DNA from 3 places in the Halomonas sp. KM007 genome. Region 1 is predicted to be linked to each of the others. Evidence: riboswitches for the same ligand, from Rfam matches in the RefSeq annotation. Region 1 holds a riboswitch; each other region holds the start of a gene.

Region 1 (6,243 bases):
CGGGTATTCCGGCGGGCGTGCTCAACGTGGTGCATGGCGGGCCCGAGGTCGCCAACCAGATTGCCGACCACCAGGACATCAAGGCGCTGTCGTTCATTGGCTCTACCCATGTGGGGTCGCTGCTGTATGGCCGTGCGGCGGCTGCCGGTAAGCGCATGCAGTCCATGATGGGGGCCAAGAACCACTGCGTGGTGATGCCGGATGCCAACCGTAGTCAGGCCATCGACAGCCTTTTGGGGTCGGCTTTCGGGGCGGCGGGGCAGCGCTGCATGGCCAATTCGGTGGTGGTACTGGTAGGCAGGGCACAGCAGTGGCTGAGCGATATCGAGGCGGGTGCCCGCAGCATGAAGGTGGGCCCTGGTACCCAGCGGGATGCCGACCTGGGGCCGCTGGTGTCTCCTCAGGCCAAGGAGCGTGTCGAGCGCTTGATCACCGCCGGTGAAAAAGAGGGGGCAACGTTGCTGGTGGATGGCCGGGGCTACACGGTAGAAGGGTACCCGGAGGGCAACTTCGTGGGGCCGACCCTGTTTGCCAACGTCACGCCGGAGATGACCATCTACCGGGAAGAAATATTCGGTCCGGTGCTATGCGTAGTGGGGGTCGAGACCCTGGACGACGCCATCGACTTCATCAACGCCAACCCGAACGGCAATGGCACGTCGATTTTTACCAACTCGGGCTGGGTGGCACGCCGATTCGAAACCGATATCGACGTTGGTCAGATCGGTATCAACGTGCCGATTCCGGTGCCGGTAGCTTATTTCAGCTTCACCGGCTCTCGGGCTTCCAAACTGGGGGATTTGGGCCCCAACGGCAAGCAGGCCATCGCGTTCTGGACACAAACCAAGACGGTGACCGCGCGCTGGTTCGAGCCCGAGAACGTCTCCAGCGGGATCAATAGCACGATCGCTCTGTAGAAATCCGCTTGAAGAGTGGGTGACACGTCAGAAGTCTTCTTCCCGATGGAAGAAGATTTCTGCTATTCAAACGGGCTCGAACAGTGGCAGGCTGTCGCGCAGGAGCTGCTCGATAGGCTCAAGTTGGCTTTCATGCAGCACCAGAAGGTAGGGAGCATCCGGCTCATCGTTCAGCGGGGCCAGCAGGGCAAATTCGCCCTCTTCGAGATGGAACTCATGGATTTCGCGCAGCCCGTGGGGCGTTTCGCACTGAGAGCAGCGGTAAGTATCGTCTTCGCCATAGACCAGGCGATGATACATCTTGAACAGCGTGTAAAGCGCCAGCCCCCCTTCGAACGCTGGCCAGCGAGCAGGCGTTTCGCGGATATCCTCGTTCAGGGTCAGGCCTTCGGCTTCGGCACCTGCAATGGCGTCGGCCAGCGGCGCTGCCAGGATGGTACTGCCATCGGCAGGTAGCGGCGCGTTCTGTCGATTGGCCGCTGCAAAACGCGCAGCAGCGGCATGGAAATCTGCCAAACTGTTCAGGTGGAAATCAGCATGTTGCAGGTCTTCTGGCTCGAAGCCGCCGTTCTCCCAACCGTGAATCACCCGTAACGTGATTTGACCATGAGCGATAGGGCGAGCCAGCAAAGTATGAAGCATGATGCGGATATGCAACTGACGCTCATCCGTATCGTTTTCGAACGCACGGTAGGGGTCCGCGAACAATGCATGCAAACGCCCTGGCGTGTGCTCTCTTGCTTCAGAATAAGACATGGTGGTTTCCCTGTTCCAGACGCCGCTTGGCTCAACGCTGACGGCTCTTGTGAAATATGCTCAGCAAGAGTATGGCGAGCCTCAAGGTGTAATGAAAGCCTAAAGAGTTAGCATTTTGTTAACCATAAAGACGTATTGAAGATGACGGTCATCAACATAACAAGAAAGAGGTAAACATGTCTGCGTCATTAAGCCGATTTAATATCCCCGAGAGCCTGGACGACCTGCCTGACGACATTCGCAAGGCCATGTTGGCGGTGCAGGAAAAAGCCGGGTTCGTGCCCAATGTGTTTCTCATGCTGGCGCATCGCCCAGCGGAATTTCGCGCTTTCTTTGCCTACCACGATGCATTGATGGAGCGGGAATCCGACACCTTGACCAAGGCAGAAAAGGAAATGATCGTGGTCGCCACCAGCGCTCGCAATCGCTGCCTATACTGCGTCGTGGCGCATGGCGCGCTGGTACGCATCTACAGCAAAGACCCTCTGCTGGCCGACAACGTGGCCATCAACCACCACACAGCGGGGCTGAGCGAGCGCCACCTGCGCATGCTCGATTTTGCGCTGCACAGCGCCATCGAGCTGGGGGAGTTGACGCCGCAGTGGCAAACCCGGTTGGCGGAAGTGGACTTTACCCTGGAAGACTGCTGGGACATCGGTGCCATCGCCGCCTTTTTTGGCATGTCGAATCGTTTGGTCACCCTGGCGGGAACCCCTCCTAATCCAGAGTTCTATCTCATGGGGCGCGTGCCGAAACCAGCCTAGGCCATGGTTCAGGACGCATTGTAACGCTTTACCAGGGTTCCCCTTTCAGTGAAGATACCGCCTTCATTCATTCACTGTCGCCAGGGGAGCCCATTACGGGCTGAGAATGCGCGTCACGCAGACCCTGGAACCTGATCCGGTTAATACCGGCGGAGGAAGCGCGACATGCCGTACCTGACGTCTGCTGTGCTGGGCGCAGCGCTGTGCTGCTTTGCTTTTTTAGGCCTTCGGGCACGTTTTGGGGGAGGCTCGCTGGATGACTATGTCACGGCGCGCAACTCACAGACGGCAACCACCCTGGGGCTCTCTTTTCTGGCGTCGGGGATGGGGGCCTGGATTCTCTTCGCGCCTCCTGAAATCGGCGCGTTCGTGGGGCCGGTGGCTCTGTTGGGCTATGCCTTGGGGTCGGCGCTGCCCTTTCTGGTGCTGGGGCTCTACGGGCCCAGAATACGTCGGGCGCTGCCAGGCGGGCGCAGTATCGCCGAGTTCGCCGAGGTGTGTTACGGGAAAGGGGTCCGCCACTGTGTCACGCTGGCCTCCGTGGCGTACATGGGGTGTTTCCTGGCGGCTGAACTGACGGCCATCGGTGCCATTACCGCGCTACTGTCAGATGTTCCACCTGCCTGGGTCATCATTGGCGTAGCGCTGACGACCCTCGTCTATACTGTTCTGGGTGGCCTGCGAGCCAGTTTGGCCACCGACCGCTGGCAGGCTTGGCTACTGTTGATCCTGCTATGTGCCGTGGCGGGCGTAACGTTATGGCGCTTGCCTGCCATGCCCAATGACGTGGCGTTGCCGGCCTTGCCCATGGGAGCTTCGCTGAGCGTGGCATTGACACTGATCATTGCCGTGACCGCAGCCAACCTGTTCCATCAGGGCTATTGGCAGCGGCTGTGGGCGGCTCAGGATAGCGCCAGTCTTGGCCGTGGGGCATGGCTGGGAGGCGGCATGACGGTGGCCGTGGTCATGGTCATCGGTGGAGTCGGCATGATGGCAGCGCTGAGCGGTGTGAACCTCGGCGAGCCGCCGATGCCCTTTTTTGCCCTGTTGGCAGAGGCTCCTGTCTGGATCACGCTACCGGCCCTGGTGCTGGCCGTGACGCTGGTGACCTCCAGCGTGGATACGTTGCAAAACGGCATTGCGTCGCTGTGGGCAACGGGAGAGCAGCCACATGCCTTGAACAAGGCACGCTGGATCACGGTACTGCTGATGGTACCGGTGATTCTCATCGCCTTGCAGGGGCTTTCGGTACTGAGACTGTTCCTGATTGCCGATTTGCTGTGTGCGGCCATCGTGGTGCCAGTGCTGCTGGGCCTGTGGCAGCGCATGACGCCACTGGCGGCCATCAGTGGTGGTGTAGCGGGCCTGGTGGGGGCGGTATTGCCGGGCTGGCTGGGTCAAGGCTCCTTGATGGCGGGCATCATGGCTGCCACGTTTCCTGGCAGTATTCCCACCCTCGGGCCCTTCCTGGGAGCGCTGCTGCTCTCTAGTCTGGTCAGCGTCATCGTGGCCTGGAGCACTCCTGTGGGTAAGCGGTGACAAAAAAAATCAAGGCGTTAGGCAGGCTCACAAGTTTCACGTTATGATGTTCAGGGGGTGTTAACGACATTAGGTGTAACGACCATGAGCCACCTGTTGCCATCGAATGAAGCGCTGCGTATTGCCGCCTTGCAAGAGCTGGCGTTGTTGGACACCCCCAATGAGCCGGTATTCGATCGAGTCACTCGGTTGGTGACGGTCCTGCTGGGGGTCCCTCAATCTACCGTCACGCTGGTGGATACCGACCGCCAGTGGTTCAAGTCTCAGGTTGGGCTGGAACTTTCGGAAACGCCGCGCGACGTGGCGTTCTGTGCCTATACCGTGCTGGCGGAAGCGCCGCTGGTCGTCAACGATGCGCTTCAGGATCCGCGCTTCGCCAGCAACCCTTATGTCATCAAACCCGACGGCATACGCTTTTATGCCGGAATCCCTCTGAAAACCACCCAAGGTCTGGTATTGGGCTCCCTGTGTGCCATGGATTCGCGCCCTCGCGAACTGAGCCCCCAGGAGTTCACTGCGTTGCAAGACCTGGCCGATGTGGTGTCCGGTGAAATTCATTTGCGCGAGCGCTTGATACAGGAAGAGAAGCGTAATGCCAGTTTCAAACGTGACCTCACCGCGCTGCACAACAGCCTGGAACAGCAGATAGAGCGGCGTACCCGCGAGCTCAATCTGGTCATCGAGTCGGCCTACGACGCCTACCTGAGCATCGACGACCGTGGCCGTATTCTGGACTGGAACCACGCAGCGCATACCATGTTCGGCTGGTCGCGCAAGGAGGCGTTGACTCGTCCCATTACCGACCTGATGTTTCCTGCTGGCGTGCCTCGGGAAGACGATGCTTCACCCATCGAGTGGGAAGCACGGCGTCGAGACGGAGGACGTTTGCCGGTAGAAATACGCCACAAACGCTACGAGCTCAATGGGCGTTGGCGGCGCTGCCTGTTCATTCACGACATCACCGAGCGGCAGCAGCTGGCACGCCTGCGTGACCAGGAGGCCAGGCAGGATGCCTTGACCGAGTTGCCCAACCGCCGAGCCCTCGACGAACGCTTGCCTGAGGCCATGGCGCGGGCGATGAGCTATTGCGAGACATCGCCAATCGCCTCAAAACCGCCGTGCGTGAAACGGACTTCGTGGCCCGTTGGGCAGGGGACGAGTTCGTCCTGGTGCTGGAGAATATAGAGAACGATGCCATCGCACCGCTGGCGCAGAAGTTGATCCAGCTCATTGAAGTCCCCCTATCCATAGGCGATACCGTGCTCAAGGTCAGCACCAGTATCGGTATTGCAGAGTATGTCCCCGGGGCAGAAGAAACCCCGCAAGAGTTGTTGAAGCGAGCCGATGTGGCGATGTACGAAGCCAAGCGAGCCGGCAAGGCGCAAACGCGCTTGGCAAGCCCTGTGCTGCCTTCACCCGACGCCAGTTAATTCAAGGAAAGCACATGATTCGATGTCTGATGACCACACCAGAGGGAGAAGTGCGCGAAGGCGACCTCTCGCTGATCGATGTCTGGAAACGCCAGGAGGGCGCGCATATCTGGGTCGATATGCAGGGCGAAAGTGAAGCCAGCGAGCGCGAGGTGCTCGAGGGATTTTCCTGCCATCCCATGGCGATTCAGGATGCCCACAAGGTGCGTCATCCTCTGTGGTGATCTGGTGGATGGCTACATCTCGATTTCATCGCATCAGCTGAATATCACCATGGTGTGGTTGCATAGCGCAAACAGCGTGGGGAAAAAAGCCGAGGCAGAGAGGCCAAACAGCAATGCCCCTGTACAGGCACCCACCAGGAAGGTGCCTATCAGGTGGTGGAAAATATCTTGAGTGATCGGCACGCCCAGCCTGCGCCGGTCAAGGAGTAACGTCATCGCCGAGGTCCAGGTAACCGGCCTGTTCGATACGCGTCCAGACGGGCGCTTTCTCTGCGTCGGTCATGCTGCCCCAGCAGGCAATCTCATCCAGAGTGCGCCCGCAGCCGCTGCACAGCGCCGTCTCGGGGTTGATCTGGCAAATATGGCGGCAGGGTGACACAGGACGAGGCTGGTTGGGCATGGGGGCATGGTATCCGGTTCGAAATGGGGGAGGTTCACAGTGGGCGTCAACCCAGCGGCACTTTACCACGCAGTGACTTGATCTTGCCTTTGCGGGTCTTGTGGTCCACCCGCCGCCGCTGGGAGCCTTTGGTAGGCTTGGTAGGGCGGCGTGTCTTCGGCGTACGGGCCACGCTTTGAATCAACGCCTGCAAGCGGCTCAAGGCGTCTTCCT
Region 2 (6,243 bases), 740 kb from region 1:
TTTTACCGCCGCCATGTGCACGATGAGTTTCAGAACTACGAGCGCGGCCACTCCGTTGGCGTGCACCAGCAGTTCGTGGGCGACATCATCGGTGTCGATGCCACGGGCAGCCTGCTGGACGTCGAGGTCAAGAATCGCTTCGAAGTGGGCGATGCCATGGAGCTGATGCTGCCCGGCGGCAATCGTCGTTTCGTGCTGAAGCAGATGGAAAGCGGGCGCGGTGAGTATCAGACTGCCGCACCCGGCTCAGGGCATCGTGTCCGCATAGCGCTACCTGGCGCGCCCATCGCCCCGGAGCAGTGGGAGTTTGCCCTGCTGATGCGGGATCTTCCTACCGCTCCCTCCCACACCCCCGCCCAGGCCAGCCATCTGGGCGTGGCCGTCAGTTGAACGCGTAGACATCCATCGCCAGCACGCCGTGCTCGACGCTATGGTGCAGCCGCTGGCCCTGGCCCCCGGCTCCCATGGCGACCAGTAACGGTTGGAAGTGCTCCGGCGTGGGATGGTTGCGCTGGGCATGGGGAGCCGTTTGCCATGTCAGCAGCGCCTCCCGCGCGTCTTTTTCCAGTTGAGTGTGTGCCCAATCGGCAAAGGCATCCACCCAGCCTGGTGCCTGGCTGCCCTGGGGCAGTAGCGCATGCAGGTTATGGGTCAGGCTGCCGGAGCCCACGACCAGAATACCTTCGCTGCGCAGGTGGGCAAGCCGCTGGCCCAACTCCATCAGCGCCGCGTTGCTCCACCGGCTGGGAAGCGACAGCGACACGACCGGTAGCCTGGCCTCGGGGTACATCAGGGAAAGTGGCACCCAAGCGCCGTGGTCCATGCCGCGCTCCACGAGTCTGGCACCGAGCGTGTTGCCCAGCGTTGCGGCCAGGGCTGGGTCCCCCGGTGCCGGGTACTGCACGGCGAACAACGCCGCCGGAAAACCGCCAAAATCGTGGAGGGTCTCGGGGTGAGCGCTCTGACTGATGAGCAGCTCCGGCGTTTCCCAGTGGGCTGAGACCACGACGATGGCCTTGGGGCGAAGCGTCTGGCCCAGCTCACGCAGGAACTGGTGAGCGGGCGTGGGGGTCAGCGCCAGCATGGGCGAGCCGTGAGAGATAAACAGGCTAGGTAACATAAGGCACCTCGATGTGTGGCCTGCCAGCGTAGGGACGCCAGCAGGCCAGTGGCTCACGCGAAGCGGCGTGCAACGACCAGGCTGCCGCTGCCAAGGCCGGCTTGCACGACCAGTGCAATGGCCCAGAATACCGGGAATTCCCAGCCGCCGCCCGGGTTGGAAAAGAGCCAGCCGTTACCGATATGTACCCAGGCGGCTCCCAGCAAAACCGGTACCAGGGCCAGGCTGACCCAGCGCGTATAGATACCCAGCAGCAGGGCCAGGCCTCCGCCGACTTCCGCCGCAATGGTCAGGTAGGCCAGAAAGCCTGGCAGGCCCAGCGACTCAAAATAGCCGACCGTTCCAGGCAGGGTGAACACGAATACTTTCAACAGCCCGTGGGCCAGGGTCATGATACCCAGGCTGATGCGCAGCAGGGCAGTGGCATGCAGGTGTGATGCTTGAGTCGTCAGTGTCGTCGTCATGGTGTTCTCTCGTGGTCGTCGGCATCCCCTCTGGATGCGATGACGCCACTTTACGACGACTGCCTGTCTGGATAATCCCTGCTTTTGGCACTTCACTGTTGCGCTGGGCGCGACAATCCCAGCGCCTTCTCCCAGGCGGGTGGGTCGCCCCAGGCAACCGTCAACTGGTCGATCAGGCGTGCCACTTTGGCAGGCAAAAACTGCCGGGCAGGATAGAGCGCGTGGATGTCCAGGTACGTGGGAGGTATCTCCTGCAATAGCGGCACCAGGCGGCCCTGGGCGATGCTTTCGGTCACCAGGAAGCTGGGCTGATGGGCGATACCTAGCCCGGCTTCCGCGGCATGGGTCAGCATATCGCCGTTATTGCTCTCCAGCGGTCCGTCGACACTCAACCACTGCTGCCCCACGCGCCAGTCGCCGCTGTTCTGGCCGCTGCGATAGCGTAGGCAACGATGGTCGGCCAGCGCCTCCAGGCGGGTGGGAGTGCCGTGCTGTGCCAGGTAGTCAGGAGAGGCGCAGAACACCATCTGGCAGCGTGCCAGGCGCTTGGCCACCAGGCTGGAATCCGGCAGGCTGCCAATGCGAATGGCCAGGTCGTATCCCTCTTCGAGCAGGTCTACACGGCGGTCATTGAGGTCCAGGCGCACCTCCAGGTGGGGATGATCCCGCATGAAGCGAGCCACCTCGGGAGCCAGGTAGCGAGTGCCAAAGCTCATGGGCCCGTTGATGCGCAGTCGTCCGCTCACGCTTTGAAGGCCGCTACCCACTTCATTGGCAGCCTCCTCCAGAGCCAGCAGGATCGCCTGTGCGCGGGCCAGATAGCGCTCGCCTGCTTCCGTCAGGTGCAGCCGCCGGGTGGTGCGCTGTATCAGCCGCGCGCCCAGCGATTCCTCGAGCGCCATGACCCGGCGCGATAGCAAGGTGCGCGAGAGGTCCAGGGCCTCCGCCGCCCGCGTGTAACTGCCCAACTCGGCCACCTTGACGAAGGCTGTCAGCTGGTCGAACTGGGTCATGACCTGAAGAACGCCTGGGCCGCCTGACGTGGGTCAGGATGGCCGCAAATGGCCGAGATCACCGCGAGCCCGTGGGCACCGGCGGCTTTCACCTGGGCGGCGTGCTCGGCTTTCAAGCCACCGATGGCCACGCTGGGCAGCGGACAGGCACTGGCCAGTTGGGCCAGCCCGGTAAAACCGATGGGCTGCGCGTGGTCCTGCTTGCTCCCGGTGGCAAACACAGGCCCCAGCCCCACGTAATCCAGCAGCGCCACGGGGGCACGCTGCAACTGTTCCAGAGTATTGATGGAGAGCCCGATGATCGCCTGCTCGCCCAGTACCTGGCGGGCCTGCATCACGTCCGTATCGCTCTGGCCAACGTGCAAGCCGTCGGCACCGCTGGCGTGCGCCACGTTCAGCCGGTCATTGATGATCAGCGGCACTCCGCTACCTGCCAGCACTTCCTTGAGACGCTTGGCCTGGGCAATCATGGCCTCGTCGCTGGCCTGCTTGTCGCGTAGCTGGACCAGCGTGACGCCTCCTGCCACGGCGGCTTCCACGGTACGTTCCAGGCCCGTGGAGGCGCATAGCTGAGCATCCGTGACCAGGTAGAGCGTAAGATCAACCGACATGTAGGGTCTCCGAGTGAGGTAGTGCAGGCAGGTCATCTGCCGTGAGCGAGTACAGGGTATCCAGCAGCGCCACATAGAAACTGCCCGGCCCTTCGGCCTGCTGCCCGGCGTGGCTGCCTGCCAGATTAAAGTAGGTCAGGGCGCCGAGCGTGGCGGCCAGCGGGGCGTGACGGTTGGCCGCCACGAAACCGGCGACCAGCGCGCTGAGCCCGCAGCCCAGGGTGGTTACCCGTGGCATCAGCGGGTGGCCGCCGGTCAAACGATACAGCGACTGGCCATCGGTGACGATATCGGTGGCCCCGGTCATGGCGACGACACAGTGATACCGACGCGCCAGGGTGATGGCCGCTTGGGTGGCATCGTCGGTGCTGACCGTGGCATCCACGCCCCGGCCCTGGTGGGCAAGGCCGCTCAGCGCCATGATTTCCGAGGCATTGGCACGAATCACACTGGGCTGGTAAGCCAGCAGAGACAGGCAGGTTTGCTGGCGCAGCCGCGTAGCGCCCACGGCAACCGGGTCCAGCACCCAGGGCACCGCGTGGGCCTGGGCTGATTGGGCGGCCAGCTGCATGGCTTCGGCCCAAGGGGTAGAGAGCGTACCGATGTTGATCGAGAGCGCTCCCGCGATGGCGGTAAATTCCGCCACTTCTTCCTGGGCATGCAGCATGGCGGGGGAGGCCCCGGCGGCCAGCAGCAGGTTGGCGGTACTGTTCATGGCAACGTAGTTGGTGATGCAGTGAACCAGCGGGGTCTGGTCACGCAGCGCGAGCAGCGTCTCGCGTGGGCTGGGTAGGGTCATGACTTCCTCCCGGCAGGGAGGTGGTGAATGGAAGCACCACGACTCCCTACGCCGGTGCTATCCGGTTCAGGTTCAAAGGGTGCTTCTCAGCCGCGTCGCGGCGCCCCTGTCGTAGGCGTACTATCCTCGGCCAGGCGGGATGTGTAAAGCCAATGGTGCGGAAAGATCAGCGAAACGCGATGCGTGTGCCGTAGGTCAGCATTTCATCGGGCGTCATGGCGCTGCCCGAGACGCCGATCATCTCGTCGCCACACTGGTCGGAACAGGTCAATACGCCGTGGGTCAGCCCCAGTTGCCCGAGGGTGTCGCGGATTTCTCCGGTGCCCAGAAACGTGCTGACTTGCCCCTGTGCATTGCTCAGGTCCGAGACGCCGTGGGCATGATGAAAGCGGACCTTGTAGATGCCATCCATCGAGACGACCTCCACGATGGGGGAAAAGCCGTTCTGTAGCGCGTTGGCCAACTGCTTCAACGTCAGGCGATCATCTAGCGTCATTTCAATGTCGGTCATGACACACTCCCAGGCTAACGATACGCTGAATGTACAGCTGTAGAGACAGTAGTGTAGAAGAGTTGCATAGAAAATCCACTACGACCAATGCCTGGGGAAGCGCCCCGCGCGCTGGCAGGCCTAGTGCACTGCATCCAGGGCGTGTTGCTGTAGTTTGATCAGCGGAATGATGTCCAGCGTGCGTGCATTGGTGCCTGACAGAATCACCGGCGGGGCCAGACCGACCTCTGCGGCTTCTGCCCAACGGTGGGCACACAGGCACCAGCGATCACCGGGCCGCAGGCCAGGAAAGCCGTACTCGGGGCGCGGGGTGACCAGGTCATTGCCCTGCGCGCGGGAAAACGCCAGGAACTCCTCGGTGACCATGGCACATACCGAATGAATGCCCACATCGTCGGTGCCGACCCGGCAAAAGCCATCACGATAAAACCCCGTCTTGGGCGAGTGACAGCAGGGGGTGAGCGGCTCACCCAGTACATTGAGATCACGTGACATGCGGCCTCCTCAGGCAGGGGCTAGAATTATCGCAGCGCCGCCCTCATACATGACCCAAGGGGCGGTAACGGCGGATTCGATGGGGTTCGCGTTAGCAGCAGCCTAAAGCCTTGTACATGGTATGGGCTTCGTCAAAGTATTTACGTACCAAAGTGCCTACTTGGGCACCAATTGCCAGATACATCACGCAGCAACAGGAGAAAGTCATGTCGTTTTCAGGTGAACAGCATCCCGGTGTTGCCCCTGCGGCTCCCCAGACCCAAGGGTTTCGGTTGAATCACACCATGCTGCGGGTCAAGGACCCGGAGCGCGCGCTGGCGTTCTATTCCCGCGTATTTGGCATGCAGGTGCTGCGGCGGCTGGATTTCGAAGAAATGCAGTTCTCGCTCTATTTTCTGGCCAACGTGGAAGCCGACGACCAGGTGCCGGAGGACCAGAACGCTCGCACCGCCTGGACTTTCAGCCAGAAGGGCCTGCTGGAACTGACCCACAACTGGGGCACCGAAACCGAGCAGGACTTTGCCTACCACGACGGCAATGCCGAGCCCCAGGGGTTTGGCCACATCTGCTTCAGCGTGCCGGACCTGGAGGCCGCCCAGGCCTGGTTCGACGAGCACGATGTCACCTTCGTGAAGCGTGCCGACCAGGGCAAGATGAAAGACGTCATTTTCGTCAAGGACGCGGATGGCTACTGGATCGAAGTGATTCAGGCGGATCGCATGGCGGCATTGGGCGGCTAACATGGCACATTTGCTGTTCCGGTTGCGCCACGTGACCGATGAAGAGGCCATGGAAGTGCGCCAACTGCTGGATGAACACGGCTTCGACGTGTATGAAACCCAGGCGGGGTTTTTCCGCCTGGGGGTCGATGCCATCTGGCTGCGCAACCCGGCCCAGCGAGACGACGCCGAGGCGCTGCTGGCGCAGTACCAGGTCGAACGCCAGGCCAGCGTGCGAAAGGCCCACCAGGAAGCGCTGGCCCGCAACGAAGCGCCGACCTGGGGGCGGCGTTTACGGGAGCAGCCGATTCAGATCGCGCTGGTGATGGTCGCCGTGATCCTGATCGCGCTGCTGACCCTGCTGCCGTTCATTGGGCTGGCGCGTTAGTCTGGCACACCGCATCCGTCAGGTGCCCGCGTTTCATGTACATCATGACGCCGTGCTCACCGGCCCGCAGCGATGGGGTGGCCCCAGGTGGGTAGCGGCACCAGCTGCCCTGCGGGTATTCGT
Region 3 (6,243 bases), 1.6 Mb from region 1:
GCCGTCTTCCGTGGCGATCAGCAGCAGGCCGGTGTGGCAAGCCAACGCATAGAGGCTGCCAGAGCCCGCCGAGCCGTGCAGCCCAGGGCACGCCACTTCGTCGCCGACCAGGTGGCCGTCGCTATCCAGCACCTTGGCACCGACCGGGCGTTGAGACGCATCTTCCGGGTTGACCACCGTCACCACCGCATGCTGGTGGAATGGCACGGCCACCCCGTGGTGCGCCGCCTCCACCGGCACCGTACGGACCTCTGGGGAGTCTGCCAACAGGCTGCTTTCGGTGAACAGGCGGGCTTCGTCTTCACCATCGAACCACTGGGCAATGTAGCCCTGGCGCTCGACGAAGTGGGCGGGGCGCTCTCCTTCCAGAACCGTGCTCAGCAGCGCCGGGTCGGCCACCTCGATATCGGCGTGGTCGCCGTGGTCATGGAAAGCGATGCCGGTATTGATCACCGACACCGTGTTTGCCGCTCCTTGTACGGCAAATACCGCCTCGCCGCTACGGGTGCTCAGCAGCGCCGCCGGGCCTTCCAGCTCGAAGGTGTCCAGCAGCGACTTCTCCGTGGCGTCGATGACGTGGACCACGGCATCCTGCTGGTCGGCGACTACCAGCCGCCAGGCCGTGACGTTTTCATCGTGGGCATGGTCATGGCTATGGTTGGAGTGACCATGGGAGTGGTCGTGGGCCTGCACGGCGGCACTGCCTATCGCGAAAGCGAGCGCGGTCAACGCTTTGCCTACAAACATCGGGGTCATCGTTTCTCTCTCCTTGAGCCCAGAAGGGGCGTGGTTAATCACCTGAGTGGCTACTGCAGCGCCGTCACCAGGGTGTCGACGTTATGGCGCATCATGTCGAGGTAGCTGGCCGCCGGGCCATCCTCCCGCGACAGCGCGTCCGAGTAGAGGGTGCCGCTGAGCGACAGGCCGGCCTCCTGAGCGATTTGCTCGACCAGCCGAGGGTTGGAAATATTCTCGGCAAATACCGCCACGGCGCTCTGCTGCTCGATGGCATCGATCAGCTTCGCCACATGGGCGGCCGTGGCTTCGGACTCGGTGGAGACCCCCTGCGGGGCCAGAAAGCGCACGCCGTAGGCCTCTTCGAAGTAGCGAAAGGCATGGTGAGCCACCACCACGGTGCGTCGGGATTCGGGAATCCTGGCGATGCGCTCATGGATTGCCTGCTCCAGCGCTTCCAGTTCCTGTGCGTAGCGCTGCTGGTTGGTGCGGTAGGCGTCACAGCCTTCCGGGTCCGCCTCGCAGAAGGCGTCGGCAATGCGCACGACATACGCCCTGGCATTGGGCACCGACTGCCACGCGTGGGGGTCGTAGGGCGCTTCATGGAACACCGCCCGGTCGCCATAAAAGTGGTAGTGCCCGCCCATGGGGTCTTCGAGATGCACCGCGTGCTCCGAGACGGTGACCACGCTGGCTTCGGTACCGCTGGCCTCGATCAGGCGGGTAAGAAAGCCCTCGAACATCAGGCCATTGATGAGCACCACGTCTGCCTGCGCCACCTGGCGAACGTCGGCGGGGGTGGGCTCGTAAACGTGGGCGTCGTCGTTGGCGCCCACGATGCTGGTCAGCGCGATGCGTTCACCACCGACCTGGCGGGCCAGGTCTTCGATGATCGAGAACGAGGCCACCACGTTCAGGGTGGGCTCATCGGCCATGGCGTTCAGGCTGCCCAGCGCCAACATGCCTGCCGCCAGCAGAGGAGGTACGCGTTTCAACAGACCCACGGTGAGGCTCCTTGATTGAGTATATATGTTATAACATAACAATAAAGGGGCCGAACATCAAAGAGACCGAACATCCAGTGGGTTGCTCCCCCCGCCCGCAGGCGGGGGGAGAGCGGTCACACCTCCTGGTATAGCTCGCTGCCTTCCCGGCGGAACTTCTCCGCCTGCTCCTGCATGCCGCGCTTCACCGCCTCGGCGTCGCTTTCGCTGGCGTTTTCCGGGGTGCGGTCGCGATAGGTGTCGCGCACTTCCTGGCTGATCTTCATCGAGCAGAACTTCGGCCCGCACATGGAGCAGAAGTGGGCCACCTTGGCGGAATCCTTCGGCAGGGTTTCATCGTGGAATTCCCGGGCGGTGTCCGGGTCCAGGCCCAGGTTGAACTGGTCTTCCCAGCGGAACTCGAAGCGCGCCTTGGAGAGCGCGTTATCGCGCCGCTGCGACGCGGGGTGGCCCTTGGCCAAATCCGCTGCGTGGGCGGCAATCTTGTAGGTGATGATGCCGGTTTTCACGTCATCCTTGTTGGGCAGGCCCAGGTGCTCTTTCGGCGTCACGTAGCAGAGCATGGCGCAACCAAACCAGCCAATCATCGCCGCCCCAATGCCAGAGGTAATGTGGTCGTAGCCGGGGGCGATATCCGTCACCAGCGGGCCGAGGGTATAGAAGGGCGCTTCGTCGCAGTACTCCAGCTGCTTGTCCATGTTCTCTTTCACCAGGTGCATGGGCACGTGGCCGGGGCCTTCGATCATCACCTGCACGTCGTGCTTCCAGGCAATATGGGTGAGTTCGCCCAGGGTTTTCAGCTCCGCCATTTGCGCTTCGTCGTTGGCATCGGCAATGGAGCCGGGGCGCAGGCCGTCGCCCAGCGAGAACGCCACATCGTACTGCTTGCAGATCTCGCAGATCTCCTCGAAGTGGGTGTACAGGAAGCTCTCCTGATGGTGATACAGGCACCACTTCGCCATGATGGAACCGCCACGGCTGACGATACCGGTGACGCGGTTGGCGGTGAGCGGCACGTAACGCAGCAGTACCCCGGCGTGGATAGTGAAGTAATCCACCCCCTGTTCCGCCTGCTCGATCAGCGTATCGCGGAAGATCTCCCAGGTGAGGTTTTCGGCAATGCCGTTGACCTTCTCCAGCGCCTGATAGATGGGCACCGTGCCAATCGGCACCGGCGAGTTGCGGATGATCCACTCGCGGGTTTCATGGATGTTCTGGCCGGTGGAGAGATCCATGATGGTATCCGCACCCCAGCGGATGCCCCAGGTCATCTTGTCCACTTCCTCTTCGATGGAAGAGGTGACCGCCGAGTTGCCCAGGTTGCCGTTGATCTTCACCAGGAAGTTGCGGCCAATGATCATCGGCTCGCTTTCCGGGTGGTTGATGTTGTTGGGAATGATCGCCCGGCCACGGGCCACCTCATCGCGCACGAACTCCGGCGTGATCTCCTTGGGCAAGCTGGCGCCAAAGCTCTGGCCTGCATGCTGATGGCCCAGAATGCGCTCTACCTCTGCCGTACCCAACGCCTGGCGGCGCTGGTTTTCACGCAGGGCGATGAACTCCATTTCCGGCGTGATGATGCCCTGGCGGGCGTAGTGCAGCTGGGTCACGTTCTTGCCCGCTTTCGCGCGGCGGGGTGTGCGGGTCAAATCAAAGCGCAGCTGGGCAAGGGTGGGGTCGTTGGCGCGGCGCTGGCCGTACTGGCTGGTAGGGCCATCCAAAAACTCGGTGTCGTTGCGCTCTTCGATCCAGGCCCGGCGCAGCTCTGGCAGGCCCTGGCGCAAATCGATGCGGGCGTTGGGGTCGGTGTAGGGGCCGGAAGTGTCGTACACCAACAGCGGCGGGTTCTGCTCATCCACGCCGCTGGTTTTGGTGGGCGAGAGGGTGATTTCCCGAAACGGCACGCGAATATCCGGCCGTGAGCCTTCCACGTACACCTTGCGCGAGCCGGGCAGTGGGGCCACGGCGGCGGCATCGACCTGGGCGGTTTCGGCTAAAAAGTGGGCGGTTTTGCTTTTGACGGTCTTGGTCATGACGGTTGCTCTATGTTGTAGGAGGTTATTCAGAAAGGTCTAAACCCATCTGCCAGAAGTCGATTTCCAGGCGGGTGGCATCGCGGAAGATCTTGCTCAGCTCAGCAAAACGGGCAGGGGTGACGTCCGCCAGGCGGACATCGAGCCACGCAAGCTCCGCCTGCATGGCGGCCTGGAACTCCTCGCTTTCGTACATGGCGATCCAGGCATCGAAGGGGTTTTGCGCGCCGCGCAGCGTAGAGGGCTGCGCGTTCAGCCAGTTGGCGATTTCGCCGTAGCCCACCAGGCACGGGGCCAGCGCCACGTGCAAATCGAGCAGGTCGCCGCGATTGCCGGTATCCAGCACATAGCGGGTGTAGGCCAGCGTGGCGCGGGCTTCGGGGAGTTCGGCAAGCTCCTGTTCGCTGATGCCCCACTCTTGGCAAAAGCCCACGTGCAGGCCCAGCTCCACATCCACGATGGCTTTCAGGCCCTCGTGGGCCTGGCGCAGATCCGCCAGGGTGGGGCTTTTGTAGGCGGCCAGCGCGTAGGCGCGGGCGAAGTGGATCAAGAACAGGTAATCCTGCTTCAAGTAGTGGCGAAACGACGCCTCAGGCAGCGTGGCATTGCCCAGTTGGCGCACGAAATCGTGCTCGATGTAGGCGCGCCAATCGTTCTGGCAAGCGGTGGTGAGATCGGTAAAGCGGTAGCCCATATTGGATGCCTCCGGTGGTACAGCGAACCGGCGCACGGGCGTAGGGAGAGTGAGTTGGGGCAAGGTATCAGGTGAACACGGCGCACCCCAACCACCGCTTGATTCCTACGCCGGTACTAGCCGGATCAGGTTCAACGGGCCCCGCCGTGACGACTTGCTGTAGCAGCCAGCCGTATAGCGATCTCAGCCGGTTCCACCGGCACCCCGTCAAGCAGTATTCAGCGCAGTGTAGGAGGCGAGAGGGGGAGATGCAAGGGGCGTTAGCTTCTAGGGTCTCCCCATTTTCCGGCGTGTCATCGGCATAGTCCTCCTGAGGAGGTGAACAAGTCTGGTATTCGTGCCTCGGCGCCTGGCGCTCTTCTCCAAAGGGGTAGAAAACACTTCGGCCCTGAGCAAACAGACGTTGCCAGCCCCGCTGCAGGCTATAGAACGGGAATATCAGCCGGCGGTGTCGCTTCTGACGTTGCGCGTGCCGCACCAACTCCGGCGCTCGGTCCTGATAGGCCGCAAGCAGTGCCCAGGCCAGGCTGGCCAGCGCCACCAGGTTCTGCAGCGTCGTGAAACGGCGCGCCTGGACACCCTCCAGGTCGAACCCCTGCTTGGTGAACCGGTACCCCTCCTCGCAGGCCCAGCGATCCAGGTAAGCCTGAATCATCCGCTCGCCTTGGCGGCGACCACGCACCGGGCGCGTCGTCACCAGCACCAGGCGCTCCGACTTCTCATGATCGACAACGATCATCCACAGCGGCGTCTCCGGATGCTCCCGCAGTGTGACCTTGGTGATGCCGAACCGCACCGGGATATGCTGCCCACGGCGCAAATGGCCGCGGTGCTTCAGTGGCAGATCTCGGGCAATCTGCTGCGACGTCTTGGCGGTATCTCGCCACTGCCAGAAGCGCTGATTGGCGGCCCGGACCAGCACATGACGCTCGGCGCGCAGCCAGGCATCCCACAGCCGCCCTCGATCGCCGCCACGATCGATGACCCACAGTGGCCGGCCCTCCACATGGCGCTGCACGGTATCCATCACGCTCAGGATATCGGTGTTTTCACTGCGGTAGCCGCCGCGAGCCGGCGATAGCAGCCGCGTGAGCAGTGGCCAGGTGGTGCCCCGCTTCAGGTCGCGTGCCACCACGCTGATCAGCGGATAACCGCCGACGATCTCGCCGGTATCACCGTCGCGAACGCGGGTTCGGTATTCACTGGTCGGGGCACCATCCCGGTTCAGGTCGCCCGGATCGATGGCCAGCACCATGTCATCGGTGATATAGGGCGTGATCCGCTGGAGCTGCAGTTGCTCCGCGGCCCAGGCAAGCTCGCTGTGCCGGGACAGCATGCGCGACAACCGCTTCTGCGTGTGGTGTAGCCGACAGGGTTCCTTCAAGGCGCGGGCGATCTCGGCCTGGCGCAAACTACCGCTGGCCAGGATGCCAAAGAGCGTTTCTGCCGCCAGCTTCACGACGGGTCGAGCGAGGTGATCCGACAGGTCGTCACACCAGTCGATCAGGCGAGCTTTCCATTTGGCGCGGTCTTTGGCATCTTGAAGCATCGGGGTTTTCCTTTTGGTTCATGGTGTTAGGGGTAACAACATGATACCGGCGGGAAAGCCCCGATCTCGTTGATAGCACTGAAATTTTCAACGCTATTCAGGCAGTTACAGCACCACCTGTGGAAAAGTGGGGAGACGCTAGGCGTTAGCTTGATCGAACACACGGGCTTCATGGAAGCATAACTGCCCTTCACTAACCCAATGGACTTCTGACCCAGTGCGCGACAA

What was found. A riboswitch is a leader RNA that binds a small molecule or an ion and turns the genes downstream of it on or off. The one in region 1 is predicted to bind thiamine pyrophosphate.
Region 2: linked by a shared signal. The riboswitch ahead of thiM (hydroxyethylthiazole kinase) and the one ahead of RVM27_RS04095 (SLC5/6 family protein) in region 1 are both predicted to bind thiamine pyrophosphate.
Region 3: linked by a shared signal. The riboswitch ahead of tenA (TenA family protein) and the one ahead of RVM27_RS04095 (SLC5/6 family protein) in region 1 are both predicted to bind thiamine pyrophosphate.

What each region holds. Positions count from the first base shown of each region.
Region 1 is NZ_CP136131.1:869,218-875,460, reverse strand. Features, by position in the region: gene RVM27_RS04110 (CoA-acylating methylmalonate-semialdehyde dehydrogenase) at 1-917, shown strand, start outside; gene RVM27_RS04105 (hypothetical protein) at 984-1,673, opposite strand; gene RVM27_RS04100 (carboxymuconolactone decarboxylase family protein) at 1,850-2,437, shown strand; TPP riboswitch at 2,510-2,613, shown strand; gene RVM27_RS04095 (SLC5/6 family protein) at 2,603-3,976, shown strand; gene RVM27_RS04090 (GAF domain-containing protein) at 4,061-5,161, shown strand; gene RVM27_RS04085 (GGDEF domain-containing protein) at 5,095-5,406, shown strand; gene RVM27_RS04080 (hypothetical protein) at 5,421-5,630, shown strand; gene RVM27_RS04075 (hypothetical protein) at 5,664-5,846, opposite strand; gene RVM27_RS04070 (DUF1289 domain-containing protein) at 5,830-6,030, opposite strand; gene arfB (aminoacyl-tRNA hydrolase) at 6,077-6,243, opposite strand, start outside.
Region 2 is NZ_CP136131.1:1,609,035-1,615,277, reverse strand. Features, by position in the region: gene trhP (peptidase U32 family protein) at 1-390, shown strand, start outside; gene RVM27_RS07480 (DODA-type extradiol aromatic ring-opening family dioxygenase) at 383-1,120, opposite strand; gene RVM27_RS07475 (DoxX family protein) at 1,174-1,584, opposite strand; gene RVM27_RS07470 (LysR family transcriptional regulator) at 1,677-2,597, opposite strand; gene thiE (thiamine phosphate synthase) at 2,594-3,208, opposite strand; gene thiM (hydroxyethylthiazole kinase) at 3,198-4,007, opposite strand; TPP riboswitch at 4,034-4,125, opposite strand; gene RVM27_RS07455 (hypothetical protein) at 4,174-4,518, opposite strand; gene RVM27_RS07450 (DUF2237 family protein) at 4,639-5,013, opposite strand; gene gloA (lactoylglutathione lyase) at 5,220-5,753, shown strand; gene RVM27_RS07440 (DUF6164 family protein) at 5,755-6,120, shown strand; gene RVM27_RS07435 (cupin domain-containing protein) at 6,101-6,243, opposite strand, start outside.
Region 3 is NZ_CP136131.1:2,934,779-2,941,021, forward strand. Features, by position in the region: gene aztD (zinc metallochaperone AztD) at 1-756, opposite strand, end outside; gene aztC (zinc ABC transporter substrate-binding protein AztC) at 807-1,739, opposite strand; gene thiC (phosphomethylpyrimidine synthase ThiC) at 1,856-3,772, opposite strand; gene tenA (TenA family protein) at 3,798-4,466, opposite strand; TPP riboswitch at 4,552-4,683, opposite strand; gene RVM27_RS13855 (hypothetical protein) at 4,804-5,547, shown strand.